One region of the Anoxybacillus sp. UARK-01 genome, then DNA from elsewhere that is predicted to be linked to it. Evidence: a T-box and tRNA genes for the amino acid it is inferred to sense, from the RefSeq annotation. Region 1 holds a T-box; the other regions hold tRNA genes.
What was found. The T-box of region 1 lies ahead of tyrS (tyrosine--tRNA ligase). A T-box ahead of a tRNA ligase gene usually reads a tRNA of that ligase, here a tRNA-Tyr.

Region 1 (4,314 bases):
CAATTAAATAAGCATCGACAAACGCTCCAGAGTTGCCGAAGGTCGCATATGCATTCACGTTCTCTTCGACCGTTACCCCTTTTGTTAAAGCTCCGAGAGCTAACGAGAGGTTGGAGGCATCCGATTGGGTCAGGCTGGTAAATCCCATTTTTTCTAAATAGGCGATCGGCCGTTGATGAATCGTTCTCATGTAGGTTCTGACAGCCGGAATATTGTAGGAATACTGCAAAGATTGTCGCACGGATACAAGCCCGTGCGTACGGCGATCGGCGTTTTTCGGACGATATGGGCCGCTCGGTGTCGAAACGTACAGATCTACATCGGGAATGACAGAACCAGGCTGAACAACCCCCATTTCCATAGCTGGCGCATAAACTAAAAGCGGTTTCATCGTGGAGCCATTTGAACGATAGGCTTGCGTCGCATGATTTAATTGCTGGCGGTGGTAGTCTCGACCGCCGACAAAACTGATGATTCTTCCTGTTTTATTTTCAATGAGCATGGCTCCAACTTCCACCGGTTCGGTCTTCTGAACGGTTTGCCCCGCTTGATTGGTTTCTGTTCTGATCACGTCATGGCCGAAATACGGATACTTGGCGACGATCGATTGCATGCGATCGTAAATATCTTGATCAACGGTCGTATAAATATCGTATCCATTTTGCCGTAGTTGCTTTTCTGCTTTCGCTATATATTCCTGATAAAGGGGAGCATTGTTTTGTAAATCTTTTTTCTCATAACCATCTTTTTGCGCTAAAACAGCTGCTAAAATATCTTTTGATCGCTGTTCGATCTCCATTGTAAGCCATGGATATTTTTCAAATGGCGATGGCTGCGGCGGTGCAAAATGTTGTGCAATCTTATATTTCAAAGCCTCTTCGTATTGGCTTTGAGAAATATAGCCTAATCTTTTCATTCGCTTTAATACAAATTTCATTCGTTCCAGAGCTGGAGAAAGATCCTTTTTTACTTGCCCATCGCTCGTAAACGGAGTGTAACCGAATGGGCTTTGTGGAAGACCTGCCAAAAAAGCGGCCTGCGCCAAGTTTAAATCTTTTGCGTCAATGCCAAAAATCCCTTTTGCCGCTGCTTGAATGCCGGCAACATTGCGACCGGATGAATTTCTCCCGAATGGAACCACATTTAAATACGCTTCTAAAATCTCTTCTTTTTTGAAAAAGTGTTCAAGTCGGAGGGCAAGCAAAATTTCTTTGGCTTTGCGTTCAAAAGATACCTCGTTTGTCAAAATTTGATTTTTGACAAGCTGTTGTGTCAGCGTGCTGCCGCCTGTGCGCATGGAGGAATTCGTTGCTTCTTGAAACAAAGCGCGCGCAATTGCTTTTGGAACTACGCCGCGATGAGTATAAAAGTATTCATCCTCTGTAGCGATAATCGCTTGAATAACATAGGGGGACACCTCTTTTAACGACACTTCCTCTCTCTCTAAATCGGAACGGAAGCTGCCTAAGTATACCTGATTAGCAAAATAAATATGGGTCGTTTCTTCATAGTTGTAAATATCCTTTTTCATTTCTTTATACGATGGAACCGGCATATTTTTTACTAAAGAGGCAAAGTAACCAGCACCGACTCCGAAAGCAAAGCAGGCAGCGCAAATAAGCAAAATGATGAACACAAGAAAAACATTCCACACAATTTCATACGTGATATATAGGTTTCGCAACGCTTTTTGCAGGGAAAACGGTTGTCTTGGCTGTTCCATGTTTGCCTCCATAAAAATCAAGTATGTCTTAAAAAATATGTGAATGTCCCAGTATAAGTTGAGCATGTCGCAATATGGACGCTTCAACATTTATCCTTGTGTGAGCAGGTGATGACCGGCTTGCCTTTCGACCGTGAGTTTTTGATTTCGTGCAGCACAAGGACAACGGGTGAGCGATTTGACCTTACGCCACAAGCATGCTAATGAATCCATCTTTCCCGGTTCATGAAGTTCATCCTTCACGAATAGATGGAGCGAATCGTTCCATGTAAAGGCTTTTACACAATCATGCAGCAAAAGGCGTTCGGTTTTTTTTGAGAAAAAGCCAAATCCATTCGGTTGGAAAGCTAACGGCAAATGTAAGAGAATAAAAATTAGTTTTATTATATCATATAAAATGTCAAATATTATGACTTTTTGTCCTTTTTTGCGATCATATTTGACAATTCAAATGGATTGTGGTAAAAACATGTATATCCTAAAATGAATGATTTAAGCGATGACAGGAATGAGTAGTGTTTATCTCCCTGTTTCAGAGAGCTGGTGGTTGGTGTGAACCAGTGCAAAGGTAGACGCGAATTACCTCCTGGAGCTTCTTTTGCGAACGGCTCTGCGAATGCTCAGTAGCAAAAGACGGTGAGAGGCCGTTATCCAAACAAGCGAGGGAGCAGAATGCTCTCTAAGTAGGGTGGTACCGCGATCAACACTCGTCCCTTCAATGTGGAGGGACGAGTTTTTAATTTTTATGGAGAGGTGAAGCGCATGAATTTACTTCATGAATTAGAGTGGCGTGGGCTTATCAATCAAGTCACAGATCACGAAGGACTAGAAAAATTATTATCTGAAGAGAAAATCAGCTTATATTGCGGATTTGATCCGACAGCTGATAGCCTGCATATCGGCCATTTATTACCGATTTTGACTTTAAGAAGATTTCAGCAGGCAGGACATTTTCCTATTGCGCTCGTTGGTGGAGCAACCGGCCTCATTGGTGATCCAAGTGGAAGGAAAAGCGAGCGCTCATTGAACGAAAAAGAGATTGTACAGCAATGGAGCGAAAAAATCAAAGAACAGCTATCTCGCTTTTTAGATTTTGATACGGCGGAAAATCCAGCGAAAATTGCGAACAACTATGACTGGACTCGTTCTTTGGATGTTATTTCGTTTTTGCGGGATGTCGGAAAAAACTTTGGCTTAAACTACATGCTTGCGAAGGAATCTGTTCAATCGAGAATTGAAACGGGCATTTCCTTTACAGAATTCAGCTATATGATTTTGCAATCCTTTGATTTCCTAAAGCTATATCAAAATGAAAATTGCAGGCTGCAAATTGGCGGAAGCGACCAATGGGGGAATATTACAGCAGGATTAGAATTAATCCGCAAGACGGAAGAAGAAGCGAAGGCATTTGGCTTGACGCTTCCTTTAGTCACGAAGGCGGATGGAACAAAGTTTGGTAAAACGGAAAGCGGCGCTGTCTGGCTTGATAAAGAAAAGACGTCTCCATATGAGTTTTACCAGTTCTGGATTAATACAGATGATCGGGATGTGATCAAATACTTGAAGTATTTCACATTCTTAACAAAAGAGGAAATTGAACAGCTAGAGAAAGAATTACAGGAAGCGCCAGAAAAACGCACAGCGCAAAAAGCATTGGCGGAGGAAGTGACAAAGCTTGTACATGGAGAAGAGGCGCTGCGGCAAGCCATAAAAATTTCCGAGGCCTTATTTAGCGGCAGCATTTCTGAGTTGACAGCAGATGAGATTAGACAAGGATTCCACGATGTTCCATCATTCGAGTATACAGGAGAAGCAGAGGAAGTGTCTCTTCTTGAACTTCTTGTCACGAGCGGAATTGTTTCATCGAAACGACAAGCGCGTGAGGATTTAACAAATGGCGCGATTTATGTGAATGGCGAAAGGGTACAGGATGTGAATAAAGTCTTGACAAAAGAGGACCGTGTGGAAGGACAGTTTACCGTAATCCGACGCGGTAAGAAAAAGTACCATTTGATCCAATATAAATCATAGTAAACAAAATCCCTCTGGAATACTCCAGAGGGATTTTTCACATTAACGAGAGTAGAACTCAACGATCAATGCCTCGTTAATTTCAGCTGGCAGCTCAGAGCGTTCAGGGAAACGAGTGTATGTTCCTTCTAATTTTTCAGCATCTAATGTTAAGTAATCAGGAACGAAGTTGTTAACCTCTAACGCTTCTTTAATGATTTGAAGGTTGCGAGATTTTTCGCGAACAGAAATAGTTTGTCCTGGTTTCACGCGATACGATGGAATATCTACACGGCCTCCATTTACTAGAATGTGACCATGGTTCACTAATTGGCGAGCTTGACGACGTGTACGCGCAAGGCCTAAACGGTAAACAAGGTTGTCAAGGCGAGATTCAAGAAGAATCATGAAGTTTTCACCGTGTTTACCAGCCATTTTTCCAGCTTCGTCAAATGTTTTGCGGAATTGGCGTTCATTTACACCGTACATATGACGGAGCTTTTGTTTTTCTTGCAACTGCAAGCCGTACTCAGATAGTTTTTTACGTTGACCTGGACCATGTTGGCCTGGTGGGTAAGGAC
Region 2 (4,314 bases), on a different contig from region 1:
GATTTGATCCGGACATTTCATGTTTGTTCACCTCTCATAAATAGCCTAAATGCTTTCTTAATGCTTCTCTTCCCCGATGAATCCTCGTTTTGACGGTTCCTATAGGCAGATCAAGAATTTCACTAATCTCCTGTAACGATAAATCATTCATATATTTTAAGACAATAACGCTTCGGTATTTTTCAGGTAGCTTTTCAATCGCCCTTTGAACCGTCTCTTGAAGCTCTAGGCTTTCGACTGTTTCTTCCGGAGAAGCATCATTCGAAGGCAGTTGAGAATATAGCGTTAAACCGTCTGTTCCGCTTACTTCTTCATCCAAATACATATCCGGCTTTTTTTTGCGCAATTTATCGATGGATAAATTCGTCGCAATGCGATAAAGCCATGAAGAAAATTTCATTGCTGGGTTATACGTATGGATGTTGACATACGCCCGAATAAAAGCTTCTTGGGCAGCATCCTCCGCTTCATGACGATTCCCAAGCATTCGATAGCATAGCCGATAGACCTTGTCTTTGTAAAGCTCGACAATCTCGGCATAGGCATTTTGGTCTCCTTTTTGGATCGCTTTAATATGCTTTTTGACAAACATCTCCATAATCAATAATACCCCCGCTCATGCGGCTATTAATTGTATACGTTCGTAAAACAAAAAAAGTTTCTCTTTTGGACGCACTATCTATTTTAACATATTTACAAAAAAAAACAGCAGACGGATTTTTCCGTCTGCATCTCTCGTCTTGACTACACTAGTTTTTCTCCAAACAGCGATCCCATGAGCGCAACGGCGACAGATGCTGTTTTATTTCTCTCATCTAAAATTGGGTTTACTTCTACAAATTCAGCGGAAGTAATCAATTGTGCTTCAGCCAGCATTTCCATAGCTAAATGGCTTTCACGATACGTCAGACCGCCGATAACAGGAGTACCTACTCCCGGAGCATCATGTGGATCTAAACCATCTAAATCTAACGATAAATGGACGCCATCTGTCCGCTCTTTTAAATAAGCAATCGTTTCCTCCATTACTTTCGTCATGCCCAAACGATCCACTTCATGCATTGTATATACTCTAATTCCCTTTTCGCGAATAAATTGCTTTTCGCCTTCATCAAGCGCCCTTGCACCAATCAATACAATATTTTCTGGCTTTACCTTCGGGCTATATCCGCCAATGGCGGTTAGAGCCTGATGGCCGAATCCAAGGCTGGCCGCAAGCGGCATCCCATGAATGTTACCCGATGGAGAGGTTTCAGCTGTGTTTAAATCACCATGGGCATCGTACCAAATAACCCCTAAATTTTTATAATGTTTTGCGACACCTGCTAAGGTGCCAATAGCAATGCTATGATCGCCGCCTAATACAAGCGGAAAATGTCCTTTTTTAATTACTTCATCAACGGCTTGAGCAAGCTTTTCATTTGCTTCAGCAACCGCTTTCAAATTTCGCAAATTTGATTTGATTCCTTCCTCATCTATTCGTTCAGGTTTGCCGATTGAAATATCCCCCAAGTCTTCAATGTCATAGCTGAGGCGTTCGAGTCTTTCTACAACGCCAGCATATCGGATCGCGCTGGGTCCCATATCTACTCCGCGCCGAGTCTGTCCTAAATCCATTGGAACACCAATGATTGAGATTTTTTTCATGCTGTCTCTCTCCTTCATCCTTATTCTATTTATTATTGTATCTAATAACTGAACGTTGACTCAACTTGACACTTTTTTGAATATTTATTCGATTATTAATAAGAAAAACGCCCGCCGATCGGCGAAGATGGCACAAGCCATGTTGAGGAAGGCTCGAACCAAGCTTGATCTTGCGCGGATGCTCAATAAAGTGATTCAACCTGCCGTCGCTGGGCCTTTACTTTTTAAAAAAATAAAAACTCCTTAAATCGACGAGATTTAAGGAGTTTTTATGATGGAGCCTATCGGGATCGAACCGATGACCTCCTGCGTGCAAAGCAGGCGCTCTCCCAGCTGAGCTAAGGCCCCACGTTAAAAGGATTCATGTTGATAAGCGGAAGACGGGACTCGAACCCGCGACCCCCACCTTGGCAAGGTGGTGTTCTACCACTGAACTACTTCCGCAATAAAAAAATGAGCCATGGAGGACTCGAACCTCCGACCCTCTGATTAAAAGTCAGATGCTCTACCTGCTGAGCTAATGGCTCATTAAGAAAACAATGGCTGGGCTAGCTGGATTCGAACCAGCGCATCACGGAGTCAAAGTCCGTTGCCTTACCGCTTGGCTATAGCCCAATATGTTGATGAAACGTCAAATTTCATAAAGCTTTTTGGAACAAATGATCGAGCACTCAACAATACAAAAAGCTATTCCATCAAATCGAAATAACTTCACGATCCATCATTAATGTATGAATGGTGGAGGGGGACGGATTCGAACCGCCGAACCCACAGGGAGCGGATTTACAGTCCGCCGCGTTTGGCCACTTCGCTACCCCTCCACGACCATCGTGGTGCCGGCTGCAGGACTTGAACCCGCAACCTACTGATTACAAGTCAGTTGCTCTACCAATTGAGCTAAGCCGGCATAATATATAGAAATCGAACCAGAAAAGGATAGGTTTTGTGCCTCTTCCTCTCCAAGACATTCCAAGATGTCCAATGCGTCGAGGCAACTCGTAATCATTTCACCGATGCTTCGCTCGTCTCTACCAATTGAGCTAAGCCGGCGTCACCTATACTAGTTTTCATTGAAATAATGATGGAGGATGACGGGATCGAACCGCCGACCCCTTGCTTGTAAGGCAAGTGCTCTCCCAGCTGAGCTAATCCTCCAAAACAAAAAAGAAAATGACCCGTACGGGATTCGAACCCGTGTTACCGCCGTGAAAGGGCGGTGTCTTAACCACTTGACCAACGGGCCAAAAATAATAACACAAGCTTCCAACCGGGCTTGAACCGGTGACCTCTTCCTTACCATGGAAGTGCTCTACCAACTGAGCTATGGAAGCATGGCTCCGCAAGTAGGATTCGAACCTACGACCTACCGGTTAACAGCCGGTTGCTCTACCGCTGAGCTATTGCGGAATAGCGGATAAACACAAAAACTAACGAATCATTATTCGTATTTTTCTACTGCCTCTTCCTCTTCAAGACATTCGAAGAAGCACAATGCGTCGAGGCAACTCGCTGTTTGCTCAGAGGAGAAATGCTCGTCGCTGAGCTATTGCGGAATATGTTTAATATAAAGCCTAGCAACGTCCTACTCTTGCAGGGGCGTTAGCCCCAACTACCATCGGCGCTGGAGAGCTTAACTTCCGTGTTCGGGATGGGAACGGGTGTGACCTCTCCGCCATCGTCACTAGGCTTGTTATTTCAAACAGACAAGTATTATTATAACGAGCATTTCGCCCATGTCAAGAACTTTTTGGTTCTTTCAAAACTAGATAACAGATCAGGGAAGAAAGGATAGGCGGTGCTTTTCTTGATGTCTTGCTCCACTTTTCGTATTGTCTAGTTCCGCAAGCTGCATCCTACGGTCGTTTCCGCTTCTTCTGTCCCAGTCTCCTGACTTGTCCGTCAGAAGCTTGAACGCCCTATGGATGCAAGCGAGCTTGCTCCCCTTTTCGTATTGGTTAAGTCCTCGATCGATTAGTATCCGTCAGCTGCACGTGTCGCCACGCTTCCACCTCGGACCTATCTACCTCGTCATCTTCGAGGGATCTTACTTGCTTATGCAATGGGAAATCTCATCTTGAGGGGGGCTTCACGCTTAGATGCTTTCAGCGCTTATCCCTTCCGCACATAGCTACCCAGCGGTGCCCTTGGCAGGACAACTGGTACACCAGCGGTGCGTCCATCCCGGTCCTCTCGTACTAAGGACAGCTCCTCTCAAATTTCCTGCGCCCGCGACGGATAGGGACCGAACTGTCTCACGACGTTCTGAACCCAGCTCGCGTACCGCTTTAATGGGCGAACAGCCCAACCCTTGGGACCGACTACAGCCCCAGGATGCGATGAGCCGACATCGAGGTGCCAAACCTCCCCGTCGATGTGGACTCTTGGGGGAGATAAGCCTGTTATCCCCGGGGTAGCTTTTATCCGTTGAGCGATGGCCCTTCCATGCGGAACCACCGGATCACTAAGCCCGACTTTCGTCCCTGCTCGACTTGTAGGTCTCGCAGTCAAGCTCCCTTCTGCCTTTACACTCTTCGAATGATTTCCAACCATTCTGAGGGAACCTTTGGGCGCCTCCGTTACTCTTTGGGAGGCGACCGCCCCAGTCAAACTGCCCACCTGACACGGTCTCCCACCCCGATCAGGGGTGCGGGTTAGAACTTCAGTACG
Region 3 (4,314 bases), on a different contig from region 1:
CATCTTTTTCAATTTGTAAGGCCTCTTCTAAAATGGGCACAACATTTTCATCACCAATTTTCCCTAATGCCCAAGCTGCTGTTCCCCGGATGACTGGCCGACTATCTTCCTTTAGCAATTTTAACAAATCAGGAATGGCTGTCCGATCTTGAAAATGAGCTAATGCCAAAATAGCATTTCTTTGAATCGGCTTTTTCCCCCTCCATGCACCCGAAAGAGTCCCAAACTTTTCTCTAAACTCTCGATTCGTCATATGGAGAAGTGGCTTAAGTAATGGCTTCACCACCTCTGGATCCGGTTCCATTTCTTCGTGAAAATGAAAGTCCTTTCCTTTGTTTTCTGGGCACACTGTTTGGCAAGTATCACATCCGTATAAACGGTTGCCAATTTTTTCACGAAATTCATCTGCGATAAAACCTTTTGTCTGCGTTAAAAAAGCAATGCACCGTTGAGCGTTGAGCTGTCCCCCTTGGACAAGCGCTCCTGTCGGGCAAGCATCGAGGCATTTTGTACATGAACCACACCGATTTTCTATAGGATTATCTGGAGGAAACGGTATATTCGTGATCATTTCTCCTAAATACACATATGATCCAAACTCTGGAGTAATAATCGCACAGTTTTTGCCGCTCCAACCGATCCCGGCTCTCTCAGCCACAGCCCGATCCGCTAATTCTCCCGTATCTACCATTGATTTAACCTTTGCATTTGGCACTCTTTCTAAAATAAACTCCTTTAGCTTTAACAGACGCTCTTGCAAAATAATATGATAATCCGTTCCCCACGACGCCCTGCAAAAAATTCCGCGTTTTTCCTCTTTTGTGCTTCGAGGCGCATTTTTCATTTTTGAAGGATAAGCAAGCGCGATAGAAATAATGGATTTCGCTTCATCCAACAGCAGAGCGGGATCGGTTCTTTTTTCAATATCCGGCTCCTCAAATCCTGATTGATATCCAAGCTGTTGCTGAAGACGAAGGCGTTCCTTTAGTTCCACAAACGGATCAGCACTTGCAAAGCCAATTTTATCAATTCCGATGGTTTGGCTGTATTGAATAATATCTTCTTTCAATTTTTTCACATCCATGCTAATCCCTCCTTTCGCTAAAATATTAAATTCATGGTAAAATGAAATTAAAAACTAGAGGTGAACATATGAACATCAATATATCACAAACACTCAAGCATATCATTCCAACCTTCAAAGTAGGAGTCATCACTTACAACAATATCGTAGTAGACGATTCTCCGCAAATGTTGAAGGGAAGATTGCAGCTTTTTCAAGAATCCATTTATTTTGAATGGCACGAGAAGCCTATTATTGAAATGAAAGAAATCAATGAATGGCGGCAAATTTTTAAAGCCATTGGAACTGATCCAAGTCGATATCGTCCTTCTTCAGAAAGCTTATATCGGCGTATACAAAAACAGCAATTTATTCCTTCCATTCACTCAGCTGCCGACATCAATAACTTCTTTTCCCTTTATTATAAAATACCGATCGGAATTTATGACGCCGACCAAATAAAGGGAGATATTTCGATTGAAGTCGGTACAGAGGAAGATCAATATCAGGCGATCAATGGCCGCCATGTTCAATTAGCTAAAAAACTGATTGCCAAAGATGAGCTTGGTCCATTTGGAAGCCCTATTGTAGATTCTGAACGCACGGCCGTTACATACAGTACCAAACAAGCCATACAAATCGTATACTTATCTCCAGCAATGGAGCAAACCGAGTGTGCAAAAATGATTAGCTCCATTCAAAGCATGTTCACACAGATTCATGGAGGAGAATCGACAATGAAAATCATACAATAAACGTGCATGTAAAAACAAAAAACGCAATGCCCCGTTCTCCTAAGAAACGAAACACTGCGTTGTCCCCTATGTATGTATAAATGGAGCGGGTGATGGGAATCGAACCCACGACATCAGCTTGGAAGGCTGAGGTTTTACCACTAAACTACACCCGCATAATTATCAAATTTTTCATTACAAATTTCTAGTGTCCCGATATGCCATGCCTCTTCCTCTACCAGTTCATTCTAAGATGCTTTGTGCGTCGAGGCAACTCGTCGTCTATACAATGATGTATCGCTCGTGGCTGAGAGGTTTTACCATTAAACTACACCCGTGCATATACTATAATAGCAACCACAGCTAAACAAAATTGTAATTTTTCGAAGCAAAAAAAGTAAAATTTTGTCGAAGCAAATTTAAAATAAAAAACAGGTCATCCCTGTTAAAATAAATGGTGCCGATGGTGGGAGTCGAACCCACACTCCCTCACGGGAACACGATTTTGAGTCGTGCGCGTCTGCCAATTCCGCCACATCGGCAAATCACAAACATCAGAACATGATATATTATACCACAAAACAAACTATTAGTCAACTAATTAAACAGCAACAATTATATTCATTACATTTGATAAAGGCGGCACCCGGATTCGAACCGGGGGTAAAGGTTTTGCAGACCTCTGCCTTACCACTTGGCTATGCCGCCATCAAAGCGGAAGACGGGACTCGAACCCGCGACCCCCACCTTGGCAAGGTGGTGTTCTACCACTGAACTACTTCCGCATTTGGCTGGGGTAGCTGGATTCGAACCAACGCATCACGGAGTCAAAGTCCGTTGCCTTACCGCTTGGCTATACCCCAATCCTCTTCATATTCAAAAGGGGCGACTAGTGGGAATCGAACCCACGAATGCCAGAGCCACAATCTGGTGCGTTAACCACTTCGCCATAGCCGCCATGCTGGAAAATGGCAGGGGCAGTAGGAATCGAACCCACACCGGAGGTTTTGGAGACCTCTGTTCTACCATTAAACTATGCCCCTAACTGGTGGAGGGGGACGGATTCGAACCGCCGAACCCACAGGGAGCGGATTTACAGTCCGCCGCGTTTGGCCACTTCGCTACCCCTCCATTACTCAAAAAAGTTAAAATGCCGACTGCAGGACTTGAACCCGCAACCTACTGATTACGATTCAGTTGCTCTACCAATTGAGCTAAGTCGGCTTCATCCATAGAACTAACCATAAAAGCACATGTGTTCTGTACCTCTTCCTCTTCAAGATATTTCAAGATGTCCAATGCGTCGAGGCAACTCGCAGTCGTTTCACCGATGCTTCGCTCGTCTCTACCAATTGAGGTAGGCCGGCTTATTTCTATGAAAAATCAGCCATGACATAAGCTTTTTTGCGCTATTCTTCTAAATTATTCACCAAAGACAGCACTTTTCTCAGCAACTCATTCGCTTTATTTACAAACATTCACACAAAAATGGTGGCTCGGGACGGAATCGAACCGCCGACACAAGGATTTTCAGTCCTTTGCTCTACCGACTGAGCTACCGAGCCATACGCATTTATGGCGGTCCCGACGGGACTCGAACCCGCGATCTCCTGCGTGACAGGCAGGCATGTTAACCACTACACTACGGGACCATTTTGTTTGGTTGCGGGGGCAGGATTTGAACCTGCGACCTTCGGGTTATGAGCCCGACGAGCTACCTGGCTGCTCCACCCCGCGATGATCATTAGCTTATTAATATTGATGGCGGAGGAGGAGGGATTCGAACCCCCGCGCGCCTCTCGACGCCTCTCGGTTTTCAAGACCGACCCCTTCAGCCAGACTTGGGTACTCCTCCAAACAATTTCAAAATGGTGGACCTTGTAGGACTCGAACCTACGACCGGACGGTTATGAGCCGTCTGCTCTAACCAGCTGAGCTAAAGGTCCAAAATTCATAATATGGCGGTGGAGGGGATCGAACCCCCGACCTCACGGGTATGAACCGTACGCTCTAGCCAGCTGAGCTACACCGCCATACGTTAAATCATGGTGGAGCCTATCGGGATCGAACCGATGACCTCCTGCGTGCAAAGCAGGCGCTCTCCCAGCTGAGCTAAGGCCCCTTCGTTCCAAATGGTCGGGAAGACAGGATTCGAACCTGCGACCCCATGGTCCCAAACCATGTGCTCTACCAAGCTGAGCTACTTCCCGTATGGCGCGCTCGAGAGGATTCGAACCCCTAACCTTCTGATCCGTAGTCAGATGCTCTATCCAATTGAGCTACGAGCGCAGATGCCGAGGGCCGGACTCGAACCGGCACGGTAGTCACCTACCGCAGGATTTTAAGTCCTGTGCGTCTGCCAATTCCGCCACCCCGGCGTGGCTGGAGCGGAAGACGGGACTCGAACCCGCGACCCCCACCTTGGCAAGGTGGTGTTCTACCACTGAACTACTTCCGCATTGGCTCCTTATTCTTTATCATGGTGCGGGTGGAGGGACTTGAACCCCCACGCCGTGA
Region 4 (4,314 bases), on a different contig from region 1:
TCCTTCAAGCAGTGAGCATCCCCCTCTCCTTTATCACTTAAAGACCGAATAAATGGCGTCTATAAAGCCCGCGTTTTTCACACATGAAACAACGCCGCTTTCAGCTCCATTCATGTTTCGGTGAAGCGGTGTTGTTCAACCATCCGACGTCTAAAAACATCCCAAACTTCCCTTTGCTGCCCATGTTAACATAGCAAGAATATGTCATTCCATGCAGGTAAGCTCTCTTTCCTTGTATACTTTTTAAATGAATCGCTTCTGCACCCAAACAGCAAAACCATGCGCTCTCCAGCAACTGAAGACTCACGGAACGCCGTCTGAAAATACGAGTTACTCGCGCGATCCCTAGGCAAAGATGAGCATAAGCATGTGCATTTTTTTATCATATATGTACTTTCCTTCCGAATACGATAAGTAATAAAGCTTTTCTTCATGAACAGCGCGAGAATTTCCCATAAAAAAGGGGGGAAAGTATGTATAGTTATGTGTTTCCAAAGCTATCCACAGAAAAAATGATTTCCATTATTAGGAACGGATTAAAAAAAACGGACGATCCTAAAAAAGTCATTGTGATCGGCGCGGGCATGGCGGGGCTTGTTTCTGCTTCTTTGCTGAAGCAGGCTGGACATCAGGTCACCATTCTTGAAGCCTCGGAACGAGTCGGCGGAAGAATATACACGATCCGCTCTAATTTTCGCGGAGAGGATCAATATCTCGAAGCAGGCGCCATGCGCATTCCGCACACTCATTATTTAACGCTTGAATATATTAAAAAATTTAAGCTCCCTGTCAATCCGTTCATCAATAGCACACCTAACGATTGGCTTTACTTGCGGGGAACGCAGGCTCGTTTAAAAGCATACGAAAAAGATCCAAGCATCTTCGGATTTCCTGTTTGGCCACAAGAGCGAGGAAAAACTGCTACTGAACTGCTGCAAATGGCTATTAAACCCGTCATCGATTTTATTCAGAAAAATCCAATCAAAAATTGGCCGATTGCCATTCGTGAATTGGATAAATATTCACTGGATACTTACTTGCGATACAATCCTTTTGGAATGAGGCTGTCCCGCGGCGCTATTGATATGATTAAATCCATTCAGACAGTAGAAGGATTTCCAGAGCTTTCTTTTTTGGAAATGCTGCGCGAATTAATGGTGCTATTTACCCCAAACATTAAATTTTATGAGATTACTGGCGGAAACGATCAGCTTCCTAAAGCGTTTGTCCCACAATTGCAAAATGATATTTTATATGGACAAAAGGTTCGAAAAATTGAACAAAATCAAAATCAGGTTACCGTCCATTCCGTGCATACCAAAATTTTAGAGCCATTTCAAATTACAGGCGATCTCGTCATTGTGACCATTCCATTTTCGATTTTACAATTTGTAGAGATCGAGCCAAGAAACTCTTTTTCCCAAAACAAATGGAAAGCGATTCGCGAGCTTCACTATGTCGGTTCCACGAAAACTGGTATTCAATTTAAACATCGTTTTTGGGAAAAAGAAGGAATGTTTGGCGGTCGAACCATCTCTGATCTTCCAATTACTTATACTCAATATCCAAGCCACGGACTGGGAAGCTCTGGTCCAGGAGTTGTACTGGCCAGCTACACATGGGAAGATGATACAATACCATGGGATAGTTTAAGTGATGAAAATCGGCTAGAGTATACACTTAAAAATTTAGCTGTTATTCATGGACAGCAAGTTTATCGTGAGTTCGAAACAGGAATTAGCCATAGTTGGGTTCGTTATCCGTATTCTGGAGGGGCGTTTACGATGTTTAAGCCCGAGCAAGTCACTGAGCTTTCACCATATATCGGTTCTCCCGAAGGAAGAGTCTATTTTGCAGGAGAACACGCTTCAACGGTTCACGGGTGGATCCAAGGGGCGATTGAGTCGGGAATTTGTACAGCATACGAAGTCCATAAAGTGCCAAAATCCTACCTTGAAGCGCAAACCACGCTAAAATAATCAAGGGGCCATATAGAAGCAATCAATGATCCAACGCGCAAACTGCAGCTTCAATAAAAATACGGCTTCCCTTCAAATCGCTCAACATGTTACGATTTCAGAACTCAGACCTATCTAAAGGAACAACTACAAAAGACCAATCGATACTAACCTGAAGCAAAAGAGCTGCTTTTGCTCATTAAAAAAGGTGTTTCCTAATAAAAGGAAACACCTTTTTTTCAGCGTCCCAGGAGAGACTCGAACTCCCGACCGACGGCTTAGAAGGCCGCTGCTCTATCCAGCTGAGCTACTGGGACATCATCCTAAGCTCCTGTCACAAGCAATTTGCTATGCCTCTTTCATTTGTTCGAAAAACAGAGCAATGAGACGGTTCGTCGATCCATTGGACCGCCACAAGCGGGTGACGGGACTCGAACCAACGACATCAGCAACTCGTCACATATTCAATGACGTATCGCTCGTGGCTGAAGTTTTGCCACTAAACTGCACTCGCAACAAAGGCGGCACCCGGATTCGAACCGGGGGTAAAGGTTTTGCAGACCTCTGCCTTACCACTTGGCTATGCCGCCATCAAAGCGGAAGACGGGACTCGAACCCGCGACCCCCACCTTGGCAAGGTGGTGTTCTACCACTGAACTACTTCCGCATTTGGCTGGGGTAGCTGGATTCGAACCAACGCATCACGGAGTCAAAGTCCGTTGCCTTACCGCTTGGCTATACCCCAATCCTCTTCATATTCAAAAGGGGCGACTAGTGGGAATCGAACCCACGAATGCCAGAGCCACAATCTGGTGCGTTAACCACTTCGCCATAGCCGCCATGCTGGAAAATGGCAGGGGCAGTAGGAATCGAACCCACACCGGAGGTTTTGGAGACCTCTGTTCTACCATTAAACTATGCCCCTAACTGGTGGAGGGGGACGGATTCGAACCGCCGAACCCACAGGGAGCGGATTTACAGTCCGCCGCGTTTGGCCACTTCGCTACCCCTCCAGCTATAAAAAATGGCTCGAGACGGAATCGAACCGCCGACACAAGGATTTTCAGTCCTTTGCTCTACCGACTGAGCTATCGAGCCATGATACGATGTATATTGGTCCTATGTTTATATCGCCTTTCTCTTTCCATTCGCATCCGTACATTAAAACATGGTGCAGAACAGCTATTTTGTCAATATGACATAGGCGACGGGTCATTGATCAAACATTCCAGATAAGTTGACCATAAATCCCCTTTACTTTCCTATACAACAAAACGAATTCACCGAAAACAATTAAACATATGTATGTCTTTAAAATTATTGCAATAAAACTTCTATGATTCCGCTATCACTTATATGTATGACATCTAATCATGCGATATGTATAGGACGGAGGAGGAGGGATTCGAACCCCCGCGGGCTGTGACACCCCTATCGGTTTTCGAAACCGACCCCTTCAGCCAGACTTGGGTACTCCTCCATTCGATGGAGCCTATCGGGATCGAACCGATGACCTCCTGCGTGCAAAGCAGGCGCTCTCCCAGCTGAGCTAAGGCCCCAAAAATGAAACTGATCGGGAAGACAGGATTTGAACCTGCGACCTCATGGACCCGAACCATGTGCTCTACCAAGCTGAGCTACTTCCCGCTCTAAAGCAACCATTCACACTTGAGCACCGATTACAAAGATCCTTTTGAAGCGGAAGACGGGACTCGAACCCGCGACCCCCACCTTGGCAAGGTGGTGTTCTACCACTGAACTACTTCCGCATGCTTAAAAACGTAAGCAAGTATTATTATAATAAAACAAGTGAGATTGTCAACATGATTTTTTTCAAGCCGTCACTATCTATATTTAAATAGCGACGATTTTTATTCTATATCGATACAAATAATTTGTCAATATATTTTTTAAGGAAAAACGGCCAAAAACAACCGTCATCTAGCCTTTGCCTAAATTAACGCCTTAGAGCCATTCACATTCGGAATAATCTGTTTTTATGATTTTATCATACAATCGTTGTATAATGAATTTTGTACTTTTGCGCAACAAAGGGGGATCTCTATGGCTGCATTTATGCATTTGTTTGAAGCTTATCGATCACTTTGGTCCAATCGCTCGCTCAACAAAGAGGAAGAGCTGACAGAGGAAAGATGTAAGGCGCTCATTCATGAAGCGATTGAAAAAGAGCTGAGAGATGAAATGACTCATCCACGCGTTCGTCAAGCTCCAGAGGTGAAATTTCATTATGCTGTTAAACGCATTATGGCTTCGCCGTTAGCCAATGAAACAAAATTGGCGCTTATTGAACTCCATTTAGACGTGATGGAATACGTTCAGCGATAGCCTTGGACAC

Region 2: it encodes a tRNA-Tyr, which carries the amino acid that the T-box ahead of tyrS (tyrosine--tRNA ligase) is inferred to sense. The anticodon was not compared.
Region 3: it encodes a tRNA-Tyr, which carries the amino acid that the T-box ahead of tyrS (tyrosine--tRNA ligase) is inferred to sense. The anticodon was not compared.
Region 4: it encodes a tRNA-Tyr, which carries the amino acid that the T-box ahead of tyrS (tyrosine--tRNA ligase) is inferred to sense. The anticodon was not compared.

The regions. Positions count from the first base shown of each region.
Region 1 covers NZ_NASY01000042.1:103,591-107,904, forward strand. The annotation lists gene B6A27_RS10235 (transglycosylase domain-containing protein) at 1-1,723, opposite strand, end outside; T-box leader at 2,214-2,441, shown strand; gene tyrS (tyrosine--tRNA ligase) at 2,486-3,754, shown strand; gene rpsD (30S ribosomal protein S4) at 3,797-4,314, opposite strand, start outside.
Region 2 covers NZ_NASY01000048.1:65-4,378, reverse strand. The annotation lists gene rsiW (anti-sigma-W factor RsiW) at 1-21, opposite strand, end outside; gene sigW (RNA polymerase sigma factor SigW) at 35-598, opposite strand; gene rocF (arginase) at 745-1,647, opposite strand; tRNA gene B6A27_RS14755 (tRNA-Ala) at 1,923-1,995, opposite strand; tRNA gene B6A27_RS14750 (tRNA-Gly) at 2,020-2,091, opposite strand; tRNA gene B6A27_RS14745 (tRNA-Lys) at 2,102-2,174, opposite strand; tRNA gene B6A27_RS14740 (tRNA-Gln) at 2,188-2,262, opposite strand; tRNA gene B6A27_RS14735 (tRNA-Tyr) at 2,384-2,468, opposite strand; tRNA gene B6A27_RS14730 (tRNA-Thr) at 2,479-2,554, opposite strand; tRNA gene B6A27_RS14725 (tRNA-Val) at 2,730-2,802, opposite strand; tRNA gene B6A27_RS14720 (tRNA-Glu) at 2,819-2,890, opposite strand; tRNA gene B6A27_RS14715 (tRNA-Thr) at 2,906-2,978, opposite strand; tRNA gene B6A27_RS14710 (tRNA-Asn) at 2,980-3,054, opposite strand; rRNA gene rrf (5S ribosomal RNA) at 3,217-3,333, opposite strand; partial or broken rRNA gene B6A27_RS14700 (23S ribosomal RNA) at 3,599-4,314, opposite strand, start outside.
Region 3 covers NZ_NASY01000031.1:67-4,380, reverse strand. The annotation lists gene queG (tRNA epoxyqueuosine(34) reductase QueG) at 1-1,084, opposite strand, end outside; gene B6A27_RS04495 (B3/B4 domain-containing protein) at 1,153-1,818, shown strand; tRNA gene B6A27_RS04490 (tRNA-Gly) at 1,900-1,973, opposite strand; tRNA gene B6A27_RS04485 (tRNA-Leu) at 2,253-2,339, opposite strand; tRNA gene B6A27_RS04480 (tRNA-Cys) at 2,435-2,505, opposite strand; tRNA gene B6A27_RS04475 (tRNA-Gly) at 2,511-2,582, opposite strand; tRNA gene B6A27_RS04470 (tRNA-Gln) at 2,586-2,660, opposite strand; tRNA gene B6A27_RS04465 (tRNA-His) at 2,682-2,754, opposite strand; tRNA gene B6A27_RS04460 (tRNA-Trp) at 2,767-2,840, opposite strand; tRNA gene B6A27_RS04455 (tRNA-Tyr) at 2,844-2,928, opposite strand; tRNA gene B6A27_RS04450 (tRNA-Thr) at 2,949-3,021, opposite strand; tRNA gene B6A27_RS04445 (tRNA-Phe) at 3,287-3,362, opposite strand; tRNA gene B6A27_RS04440 (tRNA-Asp) at 3,374-3,449, opposite strand; tRNA gene B6A27_RS04435 (tRNA-Met) at 3,458-3,534, opposite strand; tRNA gene B6A27_RS04430 (tRNA-Ser) at 3,560-3,652, opposite strand; tRNA gene B6A27_RS04425 (tRNA-Ile) at 3,667-3,743, opposite strand; tRNA gene B6A27_RS04420 (tRNA-Met) at 3,757-3,830, opposite strand; tRNA gene B6A27_RS04415 (tRNA-Ala) at 3,844-3,919, opposite strand; tRNA gene B6A27_RS04410 (tRNA-Pro) at 3,931-4,007, opposite strand; tRNA gene B6A27_RS04405 (tRNA-Arg) at 4,010-4,086, opposite strand; tRNA gene B6A27_RS04400 (tRNA-Leu) at 4,090-4,175, opposite strand; tRNA gene B6A27_RS04395 (tRNA-Gly) at 4,181-4,255, opposite strand; tRNA gene B6A27_RS04390 (tRNA-Leu) at 4,278-4,314, opposite strand, start outside.
Region 4 covers NZ_NASY01000047.1:440,904-445,217, reverse strand. The annotation lists gene B6A27_RS14475 (flavin monoamine oxidase family protein) at 474-1,979, shown strand; tRNA gene B6A27_RS14470 (tRNA-Arg) at 2,202-2,275, opposite strand; tRNA gene B6A27_RS14465 (tRNA-Cys) at 2,478-2,548, opposite strand; tRNA gene B6A27_RS14460 (tRNA-Gly) at 2,554-2,625, opposite strand; tRNA gene B6A27_RS14455 (tRNA-Gln) at 2,629-2,703, opposite strand; tRNA gene B6A27_RS14450 (tRNA-His) at 2,725-2,797, opposite strand; tRNA gene B6A27_RS14445 (tRNA-Trp) at 2,810-2,883, opposite strand; tRNA gene B6A27_RS14440 (tRNA-Tyr) at 2,887-2,971, opposite strand; tRNA gene B6A27_RS14435 (tRNA-Phe) at 2,984-3,056, opposite strand; tRNA gene B6A27_RS14430 (tRNA-Ser) at 3,349-3,438, opposite strand; tRNA gene B6A27_RS14425 (tRNA-Ala) at 3,445-3,517, opposite strand; tRNA gene B6A27_RS14420 (tRNA-Pro) at 3,532-3,605, opposite strand; tRNA gene B6A27_RS14415 (tRNA-Gly) at 3,656-3,727, opposite strand; gene B6A27_RS14410 (hypothetical protein) at 4,023-4,304, shown strand.